Regions from separate parts of the Shewanella sp. 10N.286.52.E4 genome, predicted to be linked through region 1. Evidence: predicted binding sites of a transcription regulator. Region 1 holds the regulator's gene; each other region holds the start of a gene.
What was found. Region 1 encodes LexA, which represses DNA repair genes until DNA is damaged. Its sites were predicted from a motif close to TACTGTATNNNNATACAGTA; they were not measured.

Region 1 (4,756 bases):
ACCACAGCTGCTAGCAAGGCCGCAAACACTAATCCTGCGAGGCTTTGCGGCAAGTTAATCCCCATACCCGACAAAGTATGGTTCACAATCGAACCACCGCCACTGATGTAAGCATAGGTAAGGATATATAGCACGAAGGCTATTGATAGGCCGTTCACGATACGCCAAAACTGACCTAAAGTGACTTTGGTTAGAGTGTCAAAGCTGTCACCTGGTTTAAAGTGTAAGTTGGTTTCTAACAGCAATAAGCCTGAAACTAACATACAGAACCAAATGCCGATGAGCATGACTATCGAATAGCCAAACCACATACCAGCACTCACAACAGGAAGAGAAAACATACCGGCACCAACAGTGGTACCAGCAATGATCATTGCGCCGCCTAACAAAGATTTATTTTTCGGCTGCGTTTGTGTTGAACTCATAAAGTTAGTCGTTACCCATGTTCCACAGTCACACTATCGACTATGGTTTTACGAACAGATAATCGCAACATGCCATTGGCATGGTCACGAATTCGGATGACAGCAAATTGATTGTCACTACCCGACAAGTGCCCTAATTCTTTTAATTTTACACTCAAATTATTGTAGAGTTTTTTATCATAAAACTCTGGCGCAGTAATTCCGTGTAAAGCACCTAAACGCTGAGCTAGCATATGGCTCGCGCTTTCGAGATCTGAACGTTCAATATCCGGCTTGTAAGCCAATAAATTAAAGATAATCGCGTAACGTTGTAATGTCTCACTGACAGTTTCGGACAATAGCATTAACTGGGTAATATTACCTTGATTGACTTCAAACTCGTCAGTACCTGAAATCAATTGCTGCTCAACAAACAAGTCTAAAACATGATCGACATATGCGGTTAAATCCTCGATACCCATAAACAATTCAGCTTTAAGTAATGGGTAAAAGTCATTGACGATTTTATGAATATTTTCACGATTATGTTCTTCATATTGCACTAAGCAACTGGCAATTAATGAAGGCACTGCCATCAAGTGAATAATGTTATTGCGATAATAACTCATCGCAATCACCGCATGCTCTTCAATCGCAATAATCTCACCTAATTGATCACTAGTTGAAGTAAACTTTTTCAGCGATAAACATTGCTCAATCAACTCACTTGGCGTCCCTTCGGCAACCGAGGTATAGCCGGTGTACGGCACATCTTTCAATAACTTCAGGTATAAGCCTAACTGGCTTTCAAGCTCACTGCGCTCTAACGCATTTTGCTCTGCAGCCAACAGCACCATACTGGTTAACGTGACTGAACTCGCCGCCGCAGCACTGTTGATATTGGTCATCACTTTATTGGCAAGTGTGTTAACCGCAGGCGTTAACCAAGTCGGTTTTTGCTCAGGATCTTGAGCAATTTCTTCACGCCAGTCTGGCGCTTGTTGGTTCAAGAATTGTTGTACGTTAATGGGTTCGCCAAAATTGACATAACCTTGACCAAAATTACCTAATTTACGTAATGCACCAAATACCTGCCACACCGATTCTTTTTGCTTCTTCTTACCGCTTAACTCTTTATGGTAAGTCGACACTTCCATCACGTGATCGTAACCCAAATACACAGGCACCAATGTCACAGGACGCTCGATACCACGCAAAACACTGTTCACAGTCATCGCTAGCATGCCCGTTTTTGGCGCTAGTAAACGACCTGTACGTGAGCGGCCACCTTCAGTGAAGTACTCAACTGAATAACCTTTGGCGAATAATTGATCTAAATATTCTCTGAATACGGCGGTATATAATTTATTACCGTTAAAACTACGACGAATAAAGAACGCACCACCACGACGGAACATTGGCCCCGCAGGCCAAAAGTTCAAGTTAATTCCGGCAGCAATGTGCGGTGGTACCATGCCTTGATAATAAAGGATGTAAGACAGTAATAAGTAATCCATATGGCTACGATGACATGGCACATAGACAATTTCATGGCCGTCATGGTGTAGCTTTCTGACTTTTTCGGCACTTTTAATACTGATACCACTGTATAACTTGTTCCATAACCAAGTTAAAAAGCGCTCAGCAATGCGGATCAAGTTATCAGAATAATCAGCGGCAATTTCATCGAGGTACTCAATGGCTTTTTCGCGTGCTTTTTCTTCAGATATCTTTTTGTTCGCCGCTTCTTCTTGAATCGCTTTAGTAATAGATTCAGATTTTAGTAACGAATTGAACATCGCCTGGCGATTTGGCAGTTGCGGTCCTGTCATCACTTTACGTTGACGTCTGAAATGGACTCGTGCAACGCGGATGAGTTTATGGGCAATACTGACATCCGTACCATGCTCATCAGCCATGTAACGTAATGACATTGCATTAGAGAATTGAATAAAGTTATGGCGACCTAAAAACAGGATCATTAACCACTTACGCAGCCAAGTCGGGTTTTCGCGCTCAAACACGGCAGCGGTCATGGTGTCATCTTCCTTACCAGGAATACGTCCCCAATAAAGACTAACAGGCACCAACTGAATATCTAACTCTTTATTCTTTTGATGTAATTCGAGTAGTTTGGTGAAATTGGCGACAAATTTCTCACCACTGTGGCGCTTGCCAAACAGCGGCTTTCGTCCTTCAACACAGACAATTCTTGGGGTATTTAAACCATCAACATCCAGTCTTTCATAAGGACTTGGTAAGCCAAACTTAGCCGACATTTCATGCAAAGCAGCAATGTCACTCAGCGACTCTGTCTTCATGACATAGACCACTGGCTTTTCTGGATCTAGATTTAAGTCAGCGAACGGATCTTCAGGCACAACAACACTGTGTACCATTAATTTCTGAATCCAACGCAACGATTTAGCAATGATAGAATCTGGTTTTAGCATGAGTATTCGCATTATCTACAACGATTTATTGCGCATAGGATACCAGAATCTAGATGGGATTCACTAACCTGCTTATCTGTATTTAACAATTGAGCAGCAATATGAAGACCATTAGCTGAAAATAATTAAGCAATTCCAACGCTGATTTATGCTGGACGAAATGCATCAACAGTACTGTATAAATATACTGTATCGACCTAAAATCTCTCTGTTAAGTACTAATATTAAAATTAGTGCCAATAAAAAACATACATAACCAAAAACAACTAAGATAATGATTTACAGCAACTAAAATACAATGTCAGATAATAAAAACAACAATAAACCAGCAGATAGCATAAATTTCATTGGTTAATACTTGCGCGACCAAAGATACTGTATATAATGACAGTCACTGTATAAAAAAACAGGAATCAATATGAGACCTTTAACGCCACGACAAGCTGAAATTCTAGAACTAATTAAATGTAATATTGCTGAGACAGGTATGCCACCGACTCGTGCAGAAATTGCCACTAGATTAGGCTTTAAAAGTGCTAACGCTGCCGAAGAACATTTAAAGGCGCTGGCGAAGAAAGGCTGTATCGAAATTATTCCTGGTACTTCACGCGGAATCCGCATGATTCAGGAAGAAGAGGAAGTTGAAGAAGGCCTCCCTCTTATCGGACAAGTTGCAGCAGGTGAACCTATTCTTGCGCTGGAACATGTTGAACAATACTTCCAAGTTGATCCTGAAATGTTCAAACCAAATGCTAATTTCTTACTACGAGTTCGTGGCGACAGTATGAAAGACATTGGCATTATTGAAGGTGACCTATTAGCTGTTCACAAAATGCAGCAAGCTAAAAATGGTCAAGTGGTCGTCGCTCGCGTAGATGATGACGTCACAGTTAAACGTTTTGAAAAGAAAGGCAACGTTGTTTATCTGCACGCAGAAAATGAACAATATTCGCCGATTAAAGTAGATTTAACATGCCAGAGCCTGACAATTGAAGGGCTTGCAGTTGGCGTTATCCGAAATGGAGGTTGGTTATGAACACATTATTAGGTAATGCACCACGTCATCCAGGCTTATGGGTCGATATGACATCAACAACTGCGCCAGTTAAACAAGGCATTGAAACTAAGCAAAGTGCCAACCAAGGCTTAACTGAGTTAACCCAGTTGTGCAGCCATTTGGCCATTTTAAGCCAGCAAGGTCGTTGGATTGTACTGATTAATCCTCCGCATATTGGCTATAAACAAATATTGGCTAACGCTAACGTTCGCATGGATCGTGTTTTACTTGTTCACACTAAAGATGAAGTAGAAACGCTTTGGGCGATGGAAAAAGCACTAACAAGTGGTACTTCCAGTGCCGTTATTACTTGGACTACACCACTAGATGCGCGTGATAATCGACGCATTCAATTGGTTGCTAAAAGCGCATTAGCACAAGGTGTCATCATTGAAGATGTAAATACTCACTTACATGATGAACATATGGGCGCCAATACTTCTGTAACACCAACAAGCTTAAATTTATCTGCTTTTCACTAAACAAATCTCTCTTTAAAAAGCCCTTCATTTATGTGAAGGGCTTTTTTTTGCGCCTTTTTTCAGCAAATTAGATGATAAAGTGATCTTGATCAATATTTAATCTCCAAGTAATGTAGTTAACAAGAGAGTAACAATTTGCTGTCACTCTTGAGTTTATAAAATGATAAAAAGCTACAAAACGCTGTAAAGATTGTGCTGGTACCATGCGGTATAGAAAGCCTTGAATAAAAAGCGTCAATTTAAGAATTGAAAAGTTCAGTATTAGGTACAAGTGTGGCCACCATAAACCAATAGAATAATCGAGTATTGATACTCGCAGCCACCGTGTACTTTGAAGTGATCAAACTTTTTCGGGAATAG
Region 2 (4,756 bases), on a different contig from region 1:
ATATGCCTCTGTTGCTATCGAGCGCTTCCAAAGCCCATGTGATGACATTTGTTGGGGACACAGCGAAGCTTATACCTGGCGCGGACTTGCTCAGCAAGAGTTAGGTAATCAACAAGATGCCGAGCAAGACTGGCAGCAGGCTATCGATATTGACCCTAACTATAGCTGGGCTAATTTTTTACTTAATCCACCGACTTCAGCGCAGCAGTATTAATAAATCCCAGTATTCACACAATTTGAGTGACTTAAGCGGCTGACGAGTAACGTCAAACTGTTTGATAGTGTAAAACGAGCATACAGTTGCAGGTTTTTAATCTGCTACTGTATGCTAACTCAGCAAGGAGAGGTTATGAATCATCAACGATTAGCCCAGCAAATTGAGCAAGGAAAGGTTCACCAGAAAATGACCAACAGCGACACAATTCAACCTGAACGTGACTATAAGCAAAAAACCGCTTGGGTATACTTACTTAACTTGATTTTTTACTTCATCCCATTGTGGTTTATGCGGGACGACGTATTACGTATCAGCGTGAGTTTGTTGCTCCTAATCCCTTTTGTATACAGTTACTATTGGGCATTTAAAAGCGCCTCAGCTAAAGCCATTTACCCCATTGGATTGATGCTACTTACCGCCAGTGTTGCAGCACCATTTACCAGTGGTGCCATTTCACTTTTCAGTTTTGCCGCCTTTTTTATTGGTTTTTTCTATTCGCTTCGCACCGCAGTATTCTGCTTTTTCATTTTATCTGGATGGTTGTGGACACTGGATTTTCTGATTGGATTTGAAGCCTATTACTTCCCGCTCTATGGCATGCTCATCATGTTTGTCGTGGGATTACTTGGCGTGATTGAACACAACAGCGAGCGAGTGAGACGTCAGCAGCGTCAATCAAGCGATGAAATAGCCAGCTTAGCAACCGCGTTAGAACGAGAACGTATTGCCCGTGATTTACATGACATTATGGGTCACAACTTGTCGTCTATTGCCCTTAAAGCCCAGCTGGCTGAAAAATTAGTTGAAACAGGAAATTTACCTTTAGCCCAACAACACTTGAGTCAACTGGCCGATATTGCTCGTGAAAGCCTAAGCCAAATACGTCAGACGGTATCGGACTATAAACATAAAGGGCTGACCGATACACTGCAGCAGTTAACGGGGTTACTGCGTGAACAAAGTATTGAAGTGCATCTCAAAGGGACATTGCCCAAGATGCCTGCATTACATGAATCACAATTAGGGTTAATGTTCACCGAATTGGTCAATAATACAATTAAGCATGGCAATGCCACTGAATGTTTATGGCAGTTCGCCCATGAAGATGAACAACTGAGCATTAGCTTTAGCGACAATGCCTCGACTAAGGAGATCATTGAAGGCAACGGGCTTAAAGGAATCAGAGAACGAGTCGAGTTGTTATCAGGTGAGTTTAATTACACTACGGAAGAGGGTTATCGATTCATGATTTCTTTACCACTTTCAGCCCAACAAATAGCACAAGACAAGGACGTGGTTGAATGAGAATTTTACTGGCAGAAGATCAAGCTATGGTGCGTGGGGCACTTTCTGCATTGCTAACCCTGACAGACGATGCCGCACTCGGTAAGGTAGAAGTCACCGAAGCCGAAGATGGCGCCCAAGCGATGGCATTATTAAAACAGCAGTCCTTTGATTTACTGCTCAGTGATATTGAGATGCCACAACATACGGGGCTCGAACTCGCACAATGGCTGCAGCAATATCAAGCTGACTCATCCCATAAAACTAAGATTATTATCCTGACAACCTTTGGCCGTGCGGGTTACATAAAGCGCGCACTAACCGCTGGGGTTGAAGGTTTTTTACTTAAAGATGCCCCAACCGAGAGCTTACTGTCAGCCATTAAGCAGGTGATGTCAGGTAAAAAGGTTATTGATCCCGAATTGGCGATCAGCGCAATTGGCGATATCGATCCACTCAATGATAAAGAGCGCAAAGCCTTAAGGCTTGCCAGCGAAGGTTTATCAACCAGTGATATCGCAGCACAATTATTTATTGCCGAAGGCACATTACGTAATTACCTGTCCGAAGCTATCAGTAAGCTAAATGCCACCAATCGCATTGATGCAGCGCGGATTGCTAAACAAAAAGGCTGGTTATAGAGTCGCTTAGCATAGAATCAGGTAATATTATTGCCTTGTTTTAAAACTCTGCTAAGATAAGCCATACATCTGTATATATTTACAGTACTATTGTCCCTAGCATTGATTAACGCTGCAAAGTGAGTTGTATAACTCTTTGGATAACTCTCTTTGCCTGCTAAGCGCAAAATGAGATAAACCGTAGATAAAGTCGTTACCAGACACTATAAAGGCATTGTGGATTTGCAACCATTGGATCAGGTTCCTATAACCGACTTAAAAGGCGTCGCGAAAAAAGTCGCCGAAAAGCTCGAAAAACTGGGTATTAAAACAGTGCAAGATGTACTGTTTCATTTGCCTATGCGCTATGAAGACCGCACCCAAATCTATCCCATTGCCAGTCTATACCCTGCCATGTATGGCACTGTTGAAGCTGAAATCGTTTCGACCCAAATCGTACCCGGTCGCAGACGTATGCTGACTTGCACCATAGCTGACGACAGCGGCATGCTGACTCTGCGCTTTTTCAACTTCTCAGTTGCCCAACGTAATGGCATGCAAAACGGCGCCATCATTCGTGCTTATGGCGAAATAAAACGTGGCAAACGTCACTTCGAGATCATTCATCCCGAATACAAAATCATCAAAGAAGGTGAAAACCCTGCTTTGAGTGATTCGCTTACGCCTATTTATCCATCCACTGAAGGCCTGAAACAAGCCAGCTGGATTAAACTGACCGAACAAGCCTTAAATCAATTAACACAAGGTGGATTAACCGAGTTATTGCCTAGCGAATTGCAGCCCAACAATATGAGCATTGGCCGCGCGCTTCACCTCATTCATCGCCCCCCAAACGACATTGAACAGTCTGATTTAGAGCTGGGTATGCACCCCGCTCAGCAGCGCTTAGTGCAAGAAGAGTTACTGGCACATAACTTAAGTATGCTGAAACTACGTCAGCGTAATAACCTTGATAAGGCGGTGACCTTGCCCGCTACAGGTCAGTTGCTAAATCCATTTTTGAAAGCATTGCCATTTAAGCCGACAGGCGCACAACAACGAGTCGGCGCTGATATTAGCCGTGATATCGAACAACCCACCCCAATGATGCGTTTAGTGCAAGGGGATGTAGGCTCCGGAAAAACCTTAGTCGCGGCGCTCGCGGCGCTACAAGCAATAGAAAATGGCTACCAAGTCGCTATGATGGCGCCCACTGAATTGCTGGCAGAACAACACGCGGTTAACTTTGCTGCATGGTTTGAGCCACTGGGGCTAAAAATTGGCTGGCTTGCAGGAAAATTAAAAGGCAAAGCAAGAGCGCAATCGTTAGCGGACATCGCAGATGGCAGCGCGCAAATGGTGATTGGCACTCACGCCATTTTCCAAGAGCAAGTTAGCTTTAATAAACTCGCATTAATTATCATTGATGAGCAACACCGTTTTGGGGTGCATCAACGTTTAGGCTTGCGCGAAAAAGGCGTCAGCCAAGGTTTTCATCCTCATCAGTTAATTATGACGGCGACACCTATTCCCCGTACTCTCGCTATGACGGCTTACGCCGATTTAGAAACCTCGGTGATTGATGAGTTGCCACCTGGTCGAACGCCAGTATCTACTGTCGCCATCAGTGATAATCGCCGTGATCAAGTGATTGAGCGAGTGAAACAAGCTGCACTAAATGACAATCGACAAATTTATTGGGTCTGTACCTTAATTGAAGAGTCTGAAGTGCTCGAGTGCCAAGCCGCTGAAGATACAGCCGAAGAACTCAGTCGTTTACTACCAGAGCTTAAAATAGGCCTAGTTCATGGGCGGATGAAAAGCGCTGAGAAGCAACAAATAATGGCCCAATTTAAAGCAGGTGAGCTACATTTATTAGTAGCAACCACAGTGATTGAAGTCGGTGTGGATGTGCCCAATGCCAGCTTAATGATTATCGAAAACCCGGAACGTTTAGGCTTAGCGCAACTGCATCAGTTACGTGGTCGCGTGGGGCGTGGCTCGATTGCCAGTCACTGTGTATTACTCTATAAAGCGCCTTTATCGCAAACGGCGACCAAACGTTTAGGGGTATTACGCGAAAGCAGTGATGGCTTTGTGATTGCACAAAAAGATTTAGAAATTCGTGGCCCAGGTGAAGTCCTCGGTACACGTCAAACAGGGCTAGCAGAGATGAAAATTGCCGACTTGGTCAGAGACCAGTATTTAATTGAAAATACGCAAAAGTTAGCCGCACATGTTATGCAACAAGTCCCTGGTAATGTTGATGGCATCATTCACCGTTGGTTAGGTGATCGCCAACAATACGTACAAGCATAAATTATTGTTAACCTAAGCTGTTATCACTAGACAAGTCTTAGGAATATTGCAGAATGAGATTTGAGCTTAAGGCTAAATAGTCTGATTTTAAGTTAGATAGACTTTATCCCGTGTTCAGTTCCACTTTCGACGTTTAAAGCTAAGGAATAGAAATGCAAGTCAATCAAGAAGACAGAGCGACGCCACAATCAGATAAATCGAGTGGTAGCAATGCAGGCGTCATTGGGATCACGGTAGCCGTATTATTAGCGGGGGCGGGGTATTTCTATTTCACTTCAGAAAAGGAACCTGAAATCATTGAGCCTATCCCGGTTCA
Region 3 (4,756 bases), on a different contig from region 1:
TTCGCAGTGTATTCTTCAACATGTCTTTTTAATCTTTTTCTAAATATAAGTTCATCATCCAATTTACCGTCATCAAGATCTTGCAGCTCTTGTTGCAAATACGCCTTCACGTCACCTTTAGTAAAAAGTAAAAAATACAAGCGATATTGAATCCTTCTCGCAACAGGGCTCCAATCACTTCGCACCTGCTCCATTCCTTTAAAGGTAAGTTCAATTTGTCCTTCTTTATCTTCTGTTGCGCCTACATAACGTTTTTTACTGCCCGCATCAGAGCCTCTTAAAGTCGGCATCACAAATTGATTAAAATGACTTTCAAATTCTAACTCAAGATAGCTTTCAATTCGGTATTGCTCTTTACAGGTTTTTGTCCACTTGTCAGTGACCATTTTTGCAAGTTTATTTCCTAGCTTGGCGATATTTTCAATTTGATGATGTTGACCAAGCCATACAAAAGTTGAGTCAGTATCGCCATAAATCACTTTATAACCTTCTGCTTCAATCCATGTTTTGGTTTGCTTCATTATCTGATGGCCACGCATCGTAATTGAGCTTGCGAGTTTTGCATCATGAAACACACAACCTTTGGAGCCTAAAACCCCATATAAAGAGTTCATGATTATCTTTATAGCTTGAGAAAGAGGTTTATCATGATTAAGTTTAGCTAACTCTCTTTGCGCAGCGAGCTGAGCAATAAGTTTTGGTAAAATGGGATTGTCACGACTAAATTGAGCCTCTAAAAAACCTGGGACCGTATGCTCCTTAAGTTGATTTTCCGCTTCTATTAATCCTTTGGGGTCGATTAAAAAAGTACGAATAATTGAAGGGTATAAACTCTTAAAATCGAGAACTAATACATCCTTATAAAAACCAGGAATAGAGTCCATCACATAACCACCTGGTGATTCTAAGCCATGACTTGTTGCTCTTGCAGGGGCAACATAGCCACTTCGATGTAAATGCGGAAGGTAGAGATTATTAAAAGCCGCAACCGATGCTCCAACTCGGCCAAATTCTAACCCCGTCAACTTTGCTCTTTCTAAGGCAAAAGCCAATAATTGTGTTTTTTGAAAAATATCCCAAACCAGTCGGCAATCTGTCAGGTTATAAAAAGCGAGTGCTTTTTTGTCATTAGCAAATAAATGGCAAATCTCTTGCCCTCTATTTTCAACATGATCAATGGCTTTACCTTCTTCTAATAAATGTTGCGAGACATGTTCGAGTGAATAACGCTCAAATTGATAAAATGCCGCTTTTATCCAGTCAATACCATCCAAAACAACCCTTCCTGGTAAAGACAGCGTTTCTGGTCTGAATTTATCTTCAACTTTCCATGACAATTCTGTACCGCCACGACCAATTAACAAAGGAATTCGATGATACTGACAACGCCTATATAGAAGTGCTAAATCAAAGGTAACCACTGCCCAGCCAATAATAATGTCAGGATCATATTCATTGAACCAATGAATTAACTGATGGATTAATGCCACTTCGTCATCAACCCATTGAATATATTCAACGCTATCATCAGACTCATTAATCTCATCAGCGTCAAAATCAGGTCGACCAAGCATAATGACTTTTTTATATAAGGGGCTTTGATTATCAAGTGCTGATTGAGAGCCATATAATCCAACTGAGTACAACTCTCCAGATGGGCTGCATTCAAAATCCAGTGAAATCATTGATAATGGAATGGCTAAATCTGCCTTTCTTGTTTTGAATGCTGCATAGCATGCTAGTGGGTCATTCGAATGGCTAGCACTTGCAAAAGTAGCCCCCTCAGTCAGTGATAAAGGTGTTTCTGCATTGCTTGAGTCAGCAGAAACAATGAACTCTCCATCTAACGCAATAAATCGCTCAATAAGATAACGTTGCTCTGCCCTTATATCGGCTTCATAGATCTCGATTCCTGCATCATTGGCAATTCTGAGCAATTGCTTCTGTACTGTCGTTGACTTTAAATAGATGCATGAAACAGCTTGATGCTTAAAGTTTTTTAAACTGATAGGCTCAATACGTATACCTGAATTGAAATGACCGAGAATCAATTCACTGTCACTTTGTTTACAAAAACAGATAACTTCAGCTTGTTCTAGTTCAATGAGTGCCGGTCCTGTTTCTGTTTTTATATAATATTGCAGCATTAATCGGCCGTGACGATAAGTCGCATGTCTAGTCAGCACCCTTCCTTTGATCGAAAGTAAAGCATCATTGTTAGTTTTAGTGCTAGTGCTAGTATCAGTGCCTATTGAATTTTGTATTGTCATCTACAATGTTGCCCTGAAATCGTCTGTTTATGCATGATTAACCTATCGTTGGGGCAAATAAGTATTTTCAGTTAACTAAATAAACTTATCTTTACCACTAAATTACTTACCTGTGTCGCTAAAGACGCTATAAACGTTCGATTATTTATTCCGAACATTTAAAATCACTGTTATTATGTACAGCATATACCAGCAAATAAAGAATTAGTAAGTAAAGATTACTAATGGGCCATACATGTTAACGGATCATATTAAAACTCAGATCCGCACTATCTATAAAGATATTGCGACTGCGATGCCAAATTTTCGTTCTCGTAGAGAGCAAAACTACATGGTGGCTGAAATATCTAAAACATTAGCTGGTGATTATGATAAACATCGCAGGATCATGGTTTGTGAAGCTGGTACCGGTATTGGTAAATCTCTTTCTTATATCTTAGGTACTATTCCACTTGCATTAGCCAGCAAGAAAAAAGTATGTATTGCCACCGCAACTGTGGCCCTTCAAGAACAATTATTGCACAAAGACCTGCCCTTCTTTTTACAGCAATCAGGTGTCGACTTTAAATTTGGTCTCGTAAAAGGAAGACAGCGCTACGTTTGCCTAGCAAAACTTGCAGCAATGATTGGTCCAGAAGACACATCACAATTAGCAATGTGGCAAACCAAACCTGACCAAAGCCAAATTGACTTACTAAAAGTACTGCATCAAGATTTTCAGGCAGGTAAATGGAATGGCGAAATTGATACTTTAGAGCAACCATTACCAGACTTCTTATGGCAACAAATCTGTTGTGACAAGCACAGCTGCCATCGTCAAATGTCCAGTCACCACAACTGTCCATTTCATAAAGCGCGCGAAGACGTCGAAACTTGGGACGTATTAATTGTAAACCACAGTCTATTATTTGCTGACTTAGAGCTTGGCGGCGGGGTGATTTTACCTGAGCCTGAAGATATGTTTTACGTTATTGATGAAGCCCATCACCTGCCAACCGTTGCCAGAGACTTTTCCAGTGCGCAAGCCACACTAAGAGGAGCCAGTGACTGGTTAGAAAAAGCCTCGAAAACTTGCTCAAAACTGCAAAATCAACTTAAAACGACTCATATCATTGCGCCAGTACAAGCCATGCTTGACCATATTGGCGATTTAGTGACTCAACTTAATCAAGTGGCGCATTTTTGCGATACACAACCTAAATTATTTGCTAACCCAGAAACTCGATTACGTTTTGAAAATGGCAAATTACCAGAGTCATTACTAATACAGGCCGAAAATTTAGCGACCACCTCAAATCTAGCCGTCAAACAGTTTAACAAAATTCAATCAGTGCTCAGTGAAGCCATTAAAGATGGTGAATTGCCTAAACATCAATCTGAAGCCGTTCTCTCAGAAGCGGGATTTATCCTGCAGCGACTTGAGAACTTAAGTAAGCTTTGGAAAATGTTAGCTAAAGAGGATTCGAAAAAAGGTGCTCCGATGGCACGTTGGGCAGAATTAATTACCGGAAAACAACAGGATTACTTATTCTGCGCCTCCCCTATTGAAGTTGGCTTTATGCTTGAGCACATGCTGTGGCAAAAAGCAGCGGGGGTCGTATTATGTAGTGCAACGCTTCGAGCATTAAATAATTTCAATCATTTTGCTCATCAAGTTGGTCTATCCCTTAATGATGGCAGTCGCTTCTTAGCACTACTATCGCCATTTGATTACGAAAATAATGCCACTTTATTTATCCCACAGATGAATAACGAGCCAACAGAAGATGCCTATACTGACGAACTAGCTGAACAAATCATTGCACTAGTTGAAGATGAAATGGCGACATTGGTTTTATTTGCCTCATATTGGCAAATGGAAAAGGTCACAGATCAAGTCAGTGGCAAAATACCTAAAGAGCAACTTTTTGTTCAAGGAACCATGCCAAGACAACAAATATTGCAACAACACAAACAACGCTGTGATGAAGGTAAACCAAGCATAATTTTTGGTACTGGCAGTTTCTCAGAAGGGTTAGATTTACCGGGAGATTATTTAACTAACTTAATCGTGACTAAATTGCCGTTTGCGGTGCCAACCTCACCCGTTGAACAAGCACATGCTGAATACATAAAGAGTAAAGGTGGCAATCCATTCCTGCAGCTAACTATTCCAGATGCTTCACGCAAATTAATCCAGAGTTGTGGTAGATTACTCCGTAAAGAAGATGACTATGGTCGCGTAACCATTTTAGATAGACGTCTTATTACTAAGCGTTATGGCAAATCATTACTTGATGCCCTTCCGCCATTTCGTAAAGTTATAGAATAGGTAATTATTTGGAATTCTTGTTAGATCCAAGCCACTGGGTAATCTTGGCCGTTATTGGTCTTGTGGCCGGTTTTATTGATGCTGTAGTGGGTGGTGGTGGATTATTATCTATTCCTGCATTATTAACAATGGGAATACCGCCCCATTTAGCACTTGGTACCAATAAACTAGCAGC

Region 2: the regulator LexA is predicted to act here: its motif matches at 2,210-2,229, upstream of recG (ATP-dependent DNA helicase RecG).
Region 3: the regulator LexA is predicted to act here: its motif matches at 2,436-2,455, upstream of dinG (ATP-dependent DNA helicase DinG).

What each region holds. Positions count from the first base shown of each region.
Region 1 is NZ_JBFRJJ010000076.1:10,968-15,723, reverse strand. It holds gene mtr (tryptophan permease) at 1-425, opposite strand, end outside; gene plsB (glycerol-3-phosphate 1-O-acyltransferase PlsB) at 437-2,857, opposite strand; gene lexA (transcriptional repressor LexA) at 3,276-3,893, shown strand; gene AB4153_RS21350 (cell division inhibitor SulA) at 3,890-4,396, shown strand.
Region 2 is NZ_JBFRJJ010000013.1:34,649-39,404, reverse strand. It holds gene AB4153_RS06985 (tetratricopeptide repeat protein) at 1-214, shown strand, start outside; gene AB4153_RS06980 (sensor histidine kinase) at 350-1,522, shown strand; gene AB4153_RS06975 (DNA-binding response regulator) at 1,519-2,142, shown strand; gene recG (ATP-dependent DNA helicase RecG) at 2,365-4,440, shown strand; gene AB4153_RS06965 (DUF3014 domain-containing protein) at 4,593-4,756, shown strand, end outside.
Region 3 is NZ_JBFRJJ010000011.1:15,640-20,395, reverse strand. It holds gene AB4153_RS06150 (DNA polymerase II) at 1-2,270, opposite strand, end outside; gene dinG (ATP-dependent DNA helicase DinG) at 2,506-4,581, shown strand; gene AB4153_RS06140 (TSUP family transporter) at 4,590-4,756, shown strand, end outside.